DNA from 2 places in the Clostridioides sp. LIBA-7678 genome. Region 2 is predicted to be linked to the other one. Evidence: riboswitches for the same ligand, from Rfam matches in the RefSeq annotation. Region 2 holds a riboswitch; the other holds the start of a gene.
The links. Region 2 has a riboswitch for FMN ahead of ribD (bifunctional diaminohydroxyphosphoribosylaminopyrimidine deaminase/5-amino-6-(5-phosphoribosylamino)uracil reductase RibD). Riboswitches for the same ligand answer to the same signal wherever they lie in the genome.

Region 1 (7,958 bases), 1.7 Mb from region 2:
TCACTTGATACTATTTCCTCTAATAAAGTATCAAATTCTACAACATTAACACCCTCTAATTCTATTAGCTCTCCATTCTCAAGTTTATATTTAGCTGAATAGACTTGATTCTTCTGTGCATCTAATATACAACATATCTTCCTCTCACATAGATTCATGTTATTTGCTAGGGATTCCAAAGAATTCACTGCTATTATTGGTATATTATTTACATGAGCCATAGCTTTTACTGTAGCCATACCTATTCTAAGACCTGTAAATGAGCCAGGACCTATACATATAGCTAATAAATCTATATCTTTTATACTTAAATCACTCATGTTCAACATACTTTCTATCATTGGCATAAGTTTTTGCGAATGAGTTTTTTTGTTATTTACTGTAAACCCACATATTAAGCTATCACCTTCTACAACTGACACACTTGCTGCCATAGAAGATGTATCCATACCTAGTATTTTCATTATTTAATCAACTCCTCAACTATCTCTTTGTAAAACTCTCCCTTTGGAGTTAATATCATTTCTCTTCCTTCATCTTTATATTTTAATTCTATATTTAAATATTCTTTTGGAAGTATATCTTCTATTAGATTAGCCCATTCAATTATGCAAATTCCATTTGAATTTACATATTCCTCATATCCAATATCATACATTTCATCACTGCTACCTATTCTATATACATCAAAATGATACAAAGGTACTTTGCCTTCATATTCATTTATTATAGTAAAAGTTGGACTTGTTATATAGTCTTTTATGCCTAATGAATCTGCCAAACTTTGTGTCATTGTAGTTTTCCCAGCCCCTAAATCTCCTACTAAACAGATAACACTACCTTCTTTTAAGAGTTTACCTAATTTATATCCTATTTCTCTAGTTTTGCTTTCATTTTCCAAATATATTTTTGCCATTAATTCATCTCCATTTTGATATAATCGTCATGTGAATTTATATCACTGCTTAATTAATTATAGTATAAGCCTCAATTATTATAAAGTACTTCTATTTATCTTTTTTATCTTTCAATATTAATAATCTCATCTAAATCTTATATACATTCTTCAATATAAATCTTCACATATTCCTTTGCCTTGCAATTCTGCTTTAAGGCTTCTCTACATATTTTCTCAGATTGTTCTTTTACATACTTGAGAGATTTATAATTTTCCTTTACTGCTTCAATGCACATTCTCTCTGTTTGATTTTTTATATACATTAACATCTTTCCATTTCGCCTTACAATTTCTATACATATATCTTCTGTATAGCTATCTATGTAACTTAACACATCTTTAATATTATATCTTTTATCTAGATATCTTATGGCTTTTATACATATTGCTTCTGTCTTATTATTAACGAACTGTAGACTTCTTCCATCTTGTTTGACAGCTTCCATACATATATTATCTGTTTGCTTATTTACATATTGCAATGCCATACCATTTTGATTTACAGCTTCTATACACATTTTATCTGTTTGATTTTTTACATATTGTAGTGCTTTATAATTTTGCCTAATCGCTTCCATACATAATTCTTCGCTCTGCTCTCTAACATATGCAAGACATCTACCATCTTTTTTAATTGCTTCTAAACATATACTCCTTGTTTGAACTTCTAAAGCTTTTAAAATACTTACAACATCTATATTAGAAGAACACCTTATTACTTTTATAATAAGCTCATCAGTTTTATTTCTTACATATTTAAGTGCATTACAGTCCTTTTTTATGGCTTCAAGACATATATACTCTGTCTGTTCTTTTACATATTCTAGTGCTTTATAGTTATATCTTATCGCCTCTAAACATAATTCTTCTGTTTGTTCTTTTATATACTCTAGTGCTTTATAATTCTGCCTTATTGCTAGTATACACATCCCATCAGTTTGATTTTTTATATTTTTTAATTCACGATAATCATACTTTACACTTTCCATATTTTCAATATATTCATTTGTAATATACTTTAAAGACTTTTCCAATTTTGAGTTATCAATACCTATATGAATATTTTCCCAATTACTATTAAAATAATACCCTTTATCATCTAAAAATAAATTTTTCAATTTTTTAGATATGTTCATCTATATACACCCCTATCATTATTAAATTAGATATTATTAAAAAATAAAGCATAAATCTTTATTTATTTTTAATAATATCTTTATTTTTTGTTTATTATAAATTCGCTCTGTGTATTATAGATACCTTTTTAGTATTTTAATAGTTAATCGTTTTAATTCTTCCTTTATTTCAAAAATTAAACTTGTCTAAATATTTCTTATTTTATATACAATTTTTGATAAATTAATAAAGCCATAATATATTTAATATATCAATCACAGTGTAGGACTGAAGTTACAAATAAATTATGGCTATTCAATGCGTTTAATTTTAAAATTTTATATTTTCTTGTCTAATTATTTTTTTATTACATTACCCATTTTTTTGTAAAGTGGTAACGTTACTAAGGATATTACAACAGCCTTTAATACATTAAATGGAGCTATCATCCAAATTACAAAAGTAAATAAATCATGAACTTGAGGGTTTATAGCTGAACCTAGACCTATTATAGCATCTAGTCCCATTAATTGCCCATAAAGTGGTAACATTACAAAATAATTCACCAATGAACCAATTATAGTCATAGTTATTGTCCCTAATACAAATCCAATTACTACACCTTTTAAATCTTTACTTTTCTTATATGAATAACAAAGTATAAGTACATAAGAGCCACCAATTAATATATTTGCAAATTCTCCTACTCCTCCAGTTGTTGTCGCTGTTATCATTTGTAGTATATTTTTTACTACAACTACACCAAATCCAACTAATGGTCCTAAAGACATTCCGCCAAATATTGCTGGGATATCTGATAAGTCAATTTTTAAGAAATCTGGAAAAATACCTGGTATTGGTGCCTGAATAAACATCAATAAATAAGATATTGCAGATAAAATTGACATAACCACCAAAGTTCTTGTTGAAATCATATTTCCTCTTTTTACTGTATTTTGCATAACTACTTTCCTCCTAATCAATAGTTTATATTTTTTAGGAAAAACAAAAAACTCGAAGATCCTATCTTCGAGTTTTTATGGACATAGTTTAAACAAACTAAAATAAACTTATTTATATTCCATAAATATCTTCTCTCATCCAGACTTTACTGTCGGCTTTGGAATCTCACCAAATCAACCACCTAAGTAGTTCGCGGGCTATACCGCCGGTAGGGAATTTCGCCCTGCCCCGAAGATCTTCTTTGATTTTTTAATTTTCCTTACACTCTTATATTAGTTAATTTTTTAATAATTGTCAAGTTATTTTTTCTCATATACTATTTTTCCATTTATTATAGTGTAAAGCACATTACTTTGAATCTCTAGTGGGGAATTATCCCATATTACTATGTCTGCATCTTTACCAACTTCTATAGAACCTACTTTATCTTCTATTCCTAAAGTCTTAGCTGGATTTATTGTAATTGATTCTATTGCCTTTTCTTCTTTCATACCATGTTTAACAGCTATGCCTGCACATATTGGAAGATATTGAACTGGTATCACTGGATGGTCTGTCATTATACATACATCAAGACCTGCATTTGAAAGTATTCCAGCTGTATTAAATGTCAAGTTTCTAAGTTCAAACTTAGACCTTTCTGATAAAGATGGGCCTACTATTACAGGAAATCCTTCTTCTACTAATTCTTCTACAACAAGATGACCTTCTGTACAATGGTCTAATGTAAGTTTTAAGTTAAATTCTTTTGCAATTCTTATTGCTGTAAACATATCATCAGCTCTATGAGCATGTGCCTTAAATGGAATTTCTCTCCTCAATACAGGTATTAAGCTTTCCATTTTTATATCATATTCAGGCTTTTCACAGTCTTCATCATCATGGCTCTCATATACATCAATATCCTCTAGATATTCTTCTGCCTTTTTTAAGTTCTCTCTAAGCAAAGCCGCTATAGCCATTCTAGTCTGTGGAGATTTATCATCTTGACCATAACAACTTTTTGGATTTTCTCCAAATGCTATTTTAGATGCAACTGGATTTTTTATTACCATTTTGTCAATTCTTCTTCCATATGTTTTTATGGCTATACATTGACCACCCATAACATTTGCACTTCCAGGTGTTGTACATACAGAAGTTATACCACCTTCAAAAGCTTCTTTAAATGTTCTATCCATTGGATTAATACCATCTATAGGATTTAGTTGTGGTGTTATTGGGTCAGTTTCTTCATTCCCATCTGCCCCTTCAAAACCTATGCCATCTTCCCATAGCCCCAAATGAGTATGAGCATCTATAAATCCAGGGAACACAAGTTTATTACTTGCATCTATTATATCAACATCTAAAGGTGCTATTAGATTTTCCCCTATTTCTATTATTTTTCCTTCATCTATAAGGATATCTCCTTGAATTATTCCATTTGTTACGGTATTTATTTTACCATTTTTTATAAAAATCATTCATTTTCCTCCTGATTTTCAAGACTCTCGTACTTCTTTCTAACATTGTTTTTTACAATATAATTTTACACTTTTTTAATACTTATATATTCTATAAATCATACTTACAAATATAGTATCAAAAACAAACATACATAAGCTTATTTATTTTTTCATTGATAGAGCTACTCTCTTTTTATTTAAGTCAATTCCAATAACTTTTACATCGACTATATCTCCTACTGTAACAATACTCATAGGGTCTTTTACAAAGCTATTACTCATTTCTGATTTATGGACTAATCCATCATTTTTTATTCCGATATCTACAAATGCACCAAAATCTACAACATTTCTTATTGTACCTTTTAAAGACATTCCTTCTTGTATGTCTTCAATTTTTAAGACATCAGTTCTAAGAATAGGTTTTATTCCTTCTTCTCTTGGGTCTCTTCCTGGCTTTTTAATTTCAGATATAATATCTCTTAAAGTGACTTGACCTACTTCCAGTTTTTCACTTAATTCTCTCAATCCAATCTCTTTTATTTTCTCATCTATTTCTTCTATATTTTTATTTTTTATATCATTTAAAGAGTATCCTATTATCTCAATCATTTTTTTGCATATATCATAACTTTCAGGATGCACACCTGTATTATCTAGTGGGTTTTTACCATCTAAGATTCTCATAAATCCAGCACATTGAGTAAATGCTTGAGGTCCAAGTCTTTTTACTTTTTTAAGTTGTACTCTTGATGTGAAGTCTCCATTTTCTTCTCTATATGCTATTATGTTTTTTGCAATGGCCTTACTTATTCCTGCAATATGCTCTAGTAGAGAGTATGATGCTGTATTTAAATCTACTCCAACACTGTTTACAGAATCTTCAACAACACCATCTAGTACTTCTTCTAGTCTCTTTTTATTTAAATCATGCTGATATTGACCTACACCTATACTTTTAGGGTCTATTTTTACAAGCTCTGCTAATGGGTCTTGTAATCTTCTAGCTATAGATATAGCTCCCCTTATTGATACATTTATATCTGGATGTTCTTCGTTCGCAAGTTCAGATGCCGAATAAACAGAGGCTCCAGCTTCACTAACTATAACATATTGTACTTCCCTATCTATCTCTTTTATCATTTCTGATACAAAAGTTTCTGATTCTCTAGATGCAGTACCATTACCGATTGAAATTATATCTATATCATATTTTTCAATCAATCCTTTTAAAACTTTCTTTGCCCCTTCCACATTATTTTGAGGGTCTGTTGGGTATACTGTTGTATAATCTAATAGTTTACCATTTTTATCTACTATAGCTATTTTACATCCAGTTCTAAATGCGGGGTCAAATCCCATAACTACCTTGTCTTTAACTGGTGGTTGAAGCAATAAACTTTTAACATTTTTTCCAAATACACTTATAGCTCTTTCTTGAGCTATTTCTGTTAAATGATTTCTTATTTCTCTTTCTATTGATGGAAAAATTAATCTTTTATAAGAATCTTCTATTGAGCTTACGATTTCTTCTTTATTTTTGAAATTTTTATCATTTACATATTCATTTATTATGTAATTTAAAACTTTATCATTATTTATTTCTAACTTAACTTTTAGGAAGTTCTCTTTTTCTCCTCGATTTATCGCCAAAACCCTATGTGGAGCCATACTCTTTACTGCTTCATTATAATCATAATACATATCATAAACTGATTTCTCATCAGTAGAACTTTTGCTAACTATCATGCCTTCTCTTAAAGCTAATTCTCTTATATATTTTCTAATCTTAGCATCATCTGAAACTAATTCTGCAATTATATCTCTCGCACCTTTTAATGCATCTTCAACAGAGAGAACTTCTTTCTCCTCATCAATATAATTCTTTGCTTCTATTTCTATACTATCTAGACTATTCTCTAGTATTGACAATGCTAAGTTTTCTAATCCCTTTTCCTTAGCTATTATTGCTCTAGTTCTTTTCTTTTGTTTATATGGAGCATAGATATCTTCTACTTCTTGTAATGTCTTTGCTTTTTCTATATTTTTTGTTATTTCATCTGTTAGCTTTCCTTGCTCATCTATTAGTCTAACTACATCATCTTTTCTACTTTGAAGGTTTCTTAAATACATCAATTTTTCATGAAATTCTCTTAGTGTGACATCACTCATCTCACCAGTCATTTCTTTTCTGTATCTAGCTATAAATGGTATTGTATTACCCTCATCAATAAGTTTTAATGTATTGTTTATTTGCTCATCTCTAAGATTAAATTCTTTTTTTAAGATTTGATTTATATCCAATTTTTTCACTCCTAATGTTAGTTTTTTCATAAGTATAATAATAAACAGAACGAAGGCTGAGGGTTGTCGTCCTCAGCCTAAGTGCTGTAAGTGCATAGTAAGCACTAACCTTCTTATACATATCTCTTAATTACGGTGCATATTTATTAAACTGTTTTATTCATTTTTAAGTATTCATTAATAAATAGGTCTATATTTCCATTCATTACACTATCTACATTTCCAAACTCAGCATTTGTTCTATGGTCTTTAACCAATTTATATGGTTGAAAAACATATGACCTAATTTGACTACCCCATGTTATTTGTGAATATTTCCCTTGTATGTCTTCTATTTTTTCTTTTTGTTCCAATTCTTTTAATTCTATCAATTTTGCCATCAAAAATCTCATAGCTCTATCTTTATTTAGATGTTGAGACCTCTCATTTTGACACTGAACTACTACACCTGTAGGGATATGTGTTATTCTAACTGCTGAATCAGTTGTATTTACATGTTGCCCTCCAGCTCCAGATGCTCTATATGTGTCTATCTTTAAATCTGATGGATTAATTTCTACTTCTATGTTCTCATCTAGCTCTGGTGTTACATCTATAGATGCAAATGAAGTATGTCTTTTTCCTGATGGGTCAAAAGGAGATATTCTTACCAACCTATGAACACCTTTTTCACTCTTTAAGTATCCATAAGCATTTGTTCCCTCTACAAGAATTGTAGCTGTCTTTATTCCTGCTTCAGGGTCTGATATTATATCTAAAAGCTTAACTTTATAGCCCTTGCCTTCTGACCATCTTATATACATTCTCAAAAGCATCTGAGCCCAATCTTGGGCATCTAATCCACCTGTTCCAGCGTTTATAGATAATATGGCATTATTTTTGTCGTACTCTCCACTTAGAAGAGTTTTTATTTTAATTTCAGATAATTTTTCTTCTATTGATTCTATGGACTTTTCTATATCCTTTTCTACAGAATCATCCTCTTCTTCTAGACCTATTTCAATTAATACTTCTACATCTTCTAATAAATTTTTTAAGCTTTCATATTCTTCTAGTGTCTCTTTTAAAGATTTATTTTCTTGAAGTACTCTTTGAGCAAACTCATTATCATTCCAAAAATCCTGTTTGTTCATCTTTTCTTCATTAATCTGCATCTTTTCCATCAATGA
Region 2 (7,958 bases):
TTCAACACAATAATACAAATTTTATTTTTGGAGATATTAAAAATTACTCTGACATAATATCATTTTTTAAATTTTTAAGATAAGAATCAAGCATCACAGCTCTTATGTTTTCATACTTTATTGAATCTGGAAGTTTTCTTTTTATGTTATTTAAATTATCATATCCTACTTTTTCACAAACTTCTAAAATCATTTGCTTTTCATCTTCATTATAGAAATTTTCTAATTCTAAATCAAACGATATACTATGTCCATCCTTTACATAGTCATGGGCATATCCAATAATAGTCGATAATGAAATCTCTAGTTCTTGGCTAATACTTTGTATATCCTTGCCTTGATTTAATAAATCTAATGCTATTTCATTATTTTTTCTACTTTCTCCATCTAGTATTAACTTCCTTTTACCCTTTTTTTTCCAAGTAACATTAATATCATTTTCTCTTACATATTGTTTGACTTCATCCAAAATACTAGCTCCATACTTTTTAATTTTTACTCCACCTATACCTGAAATGTCCTTCAGTTGCTCTTCATCAATTGGATATCTTCCACTTATTTCTTTCAGTGTCTTATTGGATAAAATCATATATGGGAGTACTTTTTCTTTTATTGCATATTCACCTCTAATACTTAATAGTTTTTCATATAGAGCTTTATCTGAATTAACTTCAAAGAACTCACTATTAACATTATCTAAATCGACATTTTTTTCTTCACTTTTTTTGTTTATGTTGTTTTTTTCGACATATTCTTTAATTATTGTTTCAAAATCTCTACCATATTTTTGATACTTAATTTCCCCTACTCCAGATATATCTAACATCTCTTCTTTATTAATTGGATAACTGCTAGACATAGCTCTAAGTGTCCCATCACCAAATACCATATATGGAGCTATTCTTTCTTCACTTGCTATTGAATGTCTAAGCTCTCTTAAAGCACTATATAACTCATCTTCTACTTCTAATGATTTTGTCATCACGATTTCTTTAAATTCAACTTTCACTTGACCTTTTAAAACTTTCATAGACATATCATTCAATCTTATGGTTGGAAAACTTCCTCTATTTCCATTACCTAAAGTCTCAACTAAATCCAAGAATCCATGGGAAACCAATGTATTTATAAAGTTCTTTAAATCTTCACTTGAATAGTCTCTCATAATATTATATGTAGATAAAGTATTCAATTCAAGTTGTAAAATCTTTTTATTCTTAGACCCTCTAAGTACATCTACAATGGTAGTAACACCATAACTTCTTTTCATTCTAGCTACACATGAAATAACTTTTTGAGCATCTATAGTTTTATCTACTATTTCACCTTCTACTAAACAGTTACTACAATTATTACAATCTTCTATATAATTTTCTCCAAAGTAATTTAGTATTGTCCTTCTATAACATGAATTACTGTAAGCCAAGTCAATCATATATTGAAGCTTTTTGTGTTGAAACAACTTCCTTTCAGGATTCTCAACTCCAATATCGATTAAATATTTTTGTATATGTACATCTCCTGGAGAAAACAAAAGCACACATTCACTTTTCTCTCCATCTCTACCAGCTCTACCTATTTCTTGATAGTAATTTTCTATACTTTGAGGCATGTTGTAGTGTATAACCCATCTTATATTAGGTTTATCAATACCCATTCCAAATGCATTTGTTGCTACCATTATATCCACATCATCATTTATAAAATCTTCTTGATTTTTACTTCTTTCATTTTTAGATAAACCTGCATGATATTTTGATACAGATATATTTCTCTTAGATAATCCATTATGTATGTTTTCAACTTCCTTTCTAGTTGCAGCATATATAATTCCAGACTCATTTTTATGATTTTTAATATAATCTAAAATATATTTATTTTTACTAGATGATTTTACTATGTTTATTGATAAGTTTTCTCTATCAAAACCGGTTATATAACAGTCTGGATTTTCTAGACATAATAAATTTATTATATCAGCTCGTACCTCTTCTGAAGCGGTTGCTGTAAAGGCTGTAATTATAGGTCTTTTAGGTAAATTCTTTATAAAATCAGAAATCCGTCTATAACTCAATCTAAAATCATGCCCCCATTGAGACACACAATGTGCTTCATCTATTGCAATTTGACTTATGTTGTTATTATTTATTAGTTCAATAAACTCATGTGCATCTAATCTCTCTGGAGCAATATAGAGTATTTTATAATTATTTTTTCTAATATTATTTAATATCTCATTAAATTCTTTATTGCTCAGTGAACTATTTATGAAAGCAGCATTAATCCCCATAGTCTTTAAAGCATCTACTTGGTCTTTCATAAGAGATATAAGTGGAGAAATTACTATTGTCATCCCATCTAATATCAATGCTGGAAGTTGATAACAAATAGATTTACCACCTCCAGTTGGCATTATAGCTAGTACATCTTTTTCACTCAAAATAGAATTTATTATAGATTCTTGACCTTTTCTAAAGCTTGTATATCCATAGTATTTTGATAGTATTTCTAAAAGTTTTTCATTCATATATTTCTCTCCTAATTTAAATTAATTAGACTTCTTTCCTGATTATGTTCAAATTTTTATTTTTATATTCACAATCCCAGTATTTCAAAGTTTATAGACGTTCTATATTATATATTAACATATATTTTGAAAAAAATTGTTTGCAAAGTAAAATAATTTATGATACATTCTAAATATAAATTTAATACTTAATCTTCGGGGTAGGGTGAAATTCCCAATCGGCGGTATAGCCCGCGAGCCAAGCTAAAACTTGGTTGATTTGGTTAAATTCCAAAGCCGACAGTAAAGTCTGGATGGAAGAAGATATGTTTAATGAGTTTTTTGTAGAGCTGTTTTATTGTGCTCTTATTAAACATTTATTGTAGATTATTCTAAACCCTGAGTTAATTCTCAGGGTTTTTTGTTTAAAAATTATCTAATTAAACAGGAGGTGTACACATCTTGAATTTTGTGAATCAAAAAGAAAAAGACATTTATTATATGAAAAAAGCTCTTGAATTAGCTAAAAAAGGGGAAGGTTTTACAAGTCCAAATCCACTAGTTGGGTGTGTAATTGTTAAAGATAGTGAGATAATAGGCAAAGGATATCATGAGAAATTCGGCTCTAATCATGCTGAAGTAAATGCTATAAACAGTGCTAAACAAAGTTTAAAAGACTCTACTCTTTATGTGAATTTAGAACCATGTTCTCATCATGGTAAAACACCACCTTGTGTTGATAAAATTATTCAAAATAAAGTTAAAAGGGTTGTCATATCTACACTAGACCCAAACCCACTTGTTTGTGGTAATGGAGTAAAAAAATTAAAAGATAACAACATTGATGTTACTGTAGGAATATTAGAAGAAGAAGCAAAACAATTAAATGAAATATTCTTTTATTACATAAAAAATAAAAAACCTCTTTGTATTGTAAAATCGGCAGTAAGTCTAGATGGTAAAATTGCTACAAAATCACTAGAATCAAAATGGATATCTAATGAGTCTTCAAGATACCTAACTCATAAATACAGAAATAAGTATCATAGTATAATGGTTGGTACAAACACAGTTTTAAATGATAATCCCTTGCTAACTTGTAGACTTAATCAAGATGAAGTGTCTCATCCTACAAGAATAGTAATAGATACAAATCTGAGATTACCAGTTAACAGTAATTTAGTTAAAGATAAAACTAGTAAAACTATAGTTTTCACATGTTGTGAAGACAGTAAAAAATTATCAGTATTAAAAGAAAAGAATGTTGAAGTTATAATTTCTCCTAAGAAAAATGGCTTAGTTGATTTAAAATTTGTAATGTATAAACTAGGAGAACTAAACATTGATTCTGTACTAGTTGAAGGGGGTTCTACACTTAATGACAGTCTATTTAGAAATAAATTAGTTGATAAGGTCAAACTATTTTTATCCCCTAAAATTATAGGTGGTAAAGACGCACCTACATTTGTTTCTGGAGAAGGAGTAACTCGTCTAGCAGATTCAACACAACTAGTAATTAATGATGTAACTTTAATAGATGGAGATGTTTTGATAGAATCTGATGTTTTAAAATAAATTTTATGAATATATATACAGGAGGTCATAATGTTTACTGGCATAGTAGAAGAAGTTGGAATACTTAGAAAAATTACTGCTAATGGCAAAAGCGGACAAGTAACCATACTATCAAACAAAATATTAGATGGTACAAATCTTGGAGATAGTATCGCTGTAAATGGAGCTTGTCTAACTGTTTCAAAACTAGGAAAAAATGAGTTTACAGCAGATGTTATGATGGAGACAATTCGTTCTACAAATTTAGGCTCATTAAATACAAATGACAAAGTAAACCTTGAAAGAGCCATGAGCCTTTCTTCAAGATTCGGAGGTCACATAGTAACAGGGCATGTTGATGGTAAAGGTACTATTTGTAAGTTTGAAAAAAACGAAAATGCAGTTTTAGTGAGCATACGACCAGTAAAAAAACTCTTATCATCAATGATACTTAAAGGTTCAGTTGCCATTGATGGTGTAAGTTTAACTATATCATATTTGGATGATGAAATATTCAAAGTTTCTGTCATACCTCATACTAAATTGAATACTACTCTCTTAACAAAAAATGTTGGAGACTTTGTTAATTTAGAAAGTGATGTAATTGGAAAGTATGTTAATAATTTTATGATTAATAACTACAAGGAATTAAATTCTAATAGTAGTAATTGTAAATCAAATATAGATAAAGATTTTTTATTTAAAAATGGTTTTTAAAAATGATAAAGGAGTGAATTATATGTTTAATACTATTGAAGAAGCTATAAAAGATATAAAAAATGGAAAGATGGTAATTGTTGTTGATGATGAAAGTAGAGAAAATGAAGGAGATTTACTGATGGCAGCTGAGATGGCTACCCCTGAATCAATAAATTTTATGGCTACATATGGTAGAGGTCTAATTTGTCTACCTGCTACTGAAAAAAAATTTAAAAGTTTAAATATACCTCTTATGGTCAGAGAAAATACAGATACATTTCAAACAGCATTTACTGTTACTATAGATGGTGCAGATACTCTAACTGGTATATCTGCATATGAAAGAGCTGAAACTGTAAAATTATTCTGTGATGAGAATTCTACAAGTAAGGATTTCAAAACTCCTGGTCATATTTTCCCTCTAATAGCAAAAACTGGTGGAGTCCTTGTTAGAGATGGACATACAGAAGCTTCTGTAGACCTAGCTAGACTTGCAGGGTTTAAAGAAATTGGTCTTATATGTGAAATAATGAAAGATGATGGTACAATGGCAAGAGTTGATGATTTAATGATTTTTAAAGAAAAACATAATTTGAAAATTATCACTATAAAAGACCTTATAGAATATCGTAAAACAAATGAAACTACTATAGAAAAGGTATCTAGCGCTTTCCTTCCAACAAAATATGGTAACTTTGAAATCATAGGATATAAAGATACATATTCAAATGAAGAACATATTGCCCTTACTTATGGAGATATAAATAAAGAAAATACTCTAGTTAGACTTCATTCTGAATGTTTAACAGGCGATGTGTTCCACTCTTTAAAATGCGATTGTGGATTACAATTAGAATCTTCTATGAAGAAAATCGTAGAAAATGGAAATGGTGTTTTAATTTATATGAAACAAGAAGGTAGAGGTATTGGTCTTTTAAATAAAATTAAAGCTTATAAACTTCAAGAAGAAGGTTATGATACTGTAGAAGCAAATCTAATGCTTGGATTTGAAGAAGATATGAGAGATTTTTATATGGCTGCTCAAATATTAAAAAATTTAAACATAAAAAGTATAAGCCTTTTAAGTAATAATCCTGATAAAATAAATCAGTTAGAGAAATATGGAATAAAAATCAACAATAGAGTTCCTATTAACGAAGAGATTAATGACTTTAATAAGCTATATCTAAAAACTAAAAAAGATAAAATGGGACATCTATTGGATATTATATAAGTTATTAATATGATTTTTTTCTACTAAGTAATTATTTGCAATTAATATTAAATATATTTATAAATATAAATCTATAACATAAATAAAATTGGAGGAAATAAAAAATGATATATGAAGGAAAACTTATTGGAAAAGATTTAAAGATAGGTATAATAAATTCTCGTTTTAATGAATTTATAACATCAAAACTTTTATCAGGTGCTGAAGATTGCCTTTTAAGACATGATGTTTCTCCAGAAAATATAGAAATAGCTTGGGTACCTGGAGCTTTTGAAATCCCTCTTGTTGCTCAGAAAATGTCTAAAAGTGGTAAGTATGATGCTATAATCTGTTTAGGATGTGTTATAAGAGGAGCTACATCTCATTATGATTATGTATGTAGCGAAGTATCTAAGGGTATAGCAAAAGTATCTTTAGACAATGAATTGCCTGTTATTTTTGGAATCGTAACTACAGAAAATATTGAACAAGCCATTGAAAGAGCAGGTACAAAGGCTGGAAATAAAGGTTATGATTGTGCTATGAGTGCATTAGAAATGGTAAATTTATTTAAATCTCTAGATTAAATAATATCATTATTAAATAGTAGTATTGATTAAATATTAAAATCTGTCTAAATAACATAAAATACTAAATACCAAAAGGACAAAACATATTTGTTCTTTTGGTACTTAATAATTTCAAATATAATATATCTAACCTCCTACCCATTAGAATATATAAAACCTGTATACTTTTATATACTAACAATTCTATCTTGATGTATTTTTTTCAATATATAGTTTTTTGAAATTATTTATAATATCATCTACCTGAACTATCTCTCCAATATCTTCATAATTATTAGAGCTTCCTATATTATTCACATATATTTTTAACTCAGAATATACACAATCATTATGTAAGTTTTTAACGATATAAGACAGATTCTTAAAATCAATCTCATTGTAATCAAAAAAATCTACTGCTTCAGCTCCTCCATTTTTTACATATGAAATGGCAATTGCTCTACTTGTAAAGGATATGGAAATATAATTTTCTTCACAATTACTCAAAACAATATTTTGTTTAGAAAAAATTATTTTTCGACATCCTAACTGCATAAAAAATTCTTGCAATATTTTTATGTCTATACTTAATGCATCATCTTGAATTAATATATACAAAGCTGATTTCTTAATAGAAACTTTTGCTTGTATATCTCTAATAAATTTTTCAGTCTCTCCTTCAAATAGATAATAATAAAAAGGCACATTTGGAATGGGGTGTATTGAAAATGATACACTCTCTTTTAGGTCATTATCTTTATTATAAAAAATAAAACAATCATGGCATACTACAACAATATATTCCTTCTTATTGAACAATTTGCATACCCCCTCTAAGATATAAATTAATCATCAAAGTTACTTTAAAAATCTTAAAATAATTATAAATACGACTCTAAAAATAAAATACCACAAAAATATATATATTGCTATTAAAGCTATTGTTTTTATTTATAACATAGATTAATACTATACTAATTATCTATTTTATTATTTTTTTAATATACAATACAATATAATTAAGAGTAAGTGGCAATAAAATACTATGATTTAATATGTGCTTATTAAATATTTATGAGGAGAATAAATTATGAAAACATATTCAATACAAGATTTAACACCAGATAAACGTAACCTTATAGAAAAATATTCTCTTACTTTAAATGAGAATTTAATTTGGGAGTTTAAACATGGTAAATACCACACTATAAAATACTTCACACACAAGTTTGCAGTTAAAGAATCTGTTCTGGCTCTTTTGTTCAACATACACAAATTGTGCTATGCTAAAATAAAATACTTTGAGTCAAATTTTTCAAAATATGAACCTTATAAGTACAGTTATCAAGATGGATTTGTTAAATGTGAAATATATGATATGAGTTTTATGTTGCATAAATACAGTAATATAATGATA

Region 1: linked by a shared signal. The riboswitch ahead of ACTG46_RS01300 (ECF transporter S component) and the one ahead of ribD (bifunctional diaminohydroxyphosphoribosylaminopyrimidine deaminase/5-amino-6-(5-phosphoribosylamino)uracil reductase RibD) in region 2 are both predicted to bind FMN.

The regions. Positions count from the first base shown of each region.
Region 1 is NZ_CP196987.1:197,554-205,511, reverse strand. It holds gene tsaB (tRNA (adenosine(37)-N6)-threonylcarbamoyltransferase complex dimerization subunit type 1 TsaB) at 1-464, opposite strand, end outside; gene tsaE (tRNA (adenosine(37)-N6)-threonylcarbamoyltransferase complex ATPase subunit type 1 TsaE) at 464-916, opposite strand; gene ACTG46_RS01305 (DUF4116 domain-containing protein) at 1,054-2,094, opposite strand; gene ACTG46_RS01300 (ECF transporter S component) at 2,431-3,036, opposite strand; FMN riboswitch at 3,160-3,277, opposite strand; gene ACTG46_RS01295 (amidohydrolase) at 3,337-4,503, opposite strand; gene ACTG46_RS01290 (Tex family protein) at 4,648-6,789, opposite strand; one part of gene prfB (peptide chain release factor 2) at 6,936-7,958, opposite strand, start outside.
Region 2 is NZ_CP196987.1:1,901,721-1,909,678, reverse strand. It holds gene recQ (DNA helicase RecQ) at 44-2,527, opposite strand; FMN riboswitch at 2,715-2,836, shown strand; gene ribD (bifunctional diaminohydroxyphosphoribosylaminopyrimidine deaminase/5-amino-6-(5-phosphoribosylamino)uracil reductase RibD) at 2,969-4,081, shown strand; gene ACTG46_RS09235 (riboflavin synthase) at 4,112-4,777, shown strand; gene ACTG46_RS09230 (bifunctional 3,4-dihydroxy-2-butanone-4-phosphate synthase/GTP cyclohydrolase II) at 4,800-5,993, shown strand; gene ribH (6,7-dimethyl-8-ribityllumazine synthase) at 6,098-6,559, shown strand; gene ACTG46_RS09220 (hypothetical protein) at 6,746-7,360, opposite strand; gene ACTG46_RS09215 (hypothetical protein) at 7,632-7,958, shown strand, end outside.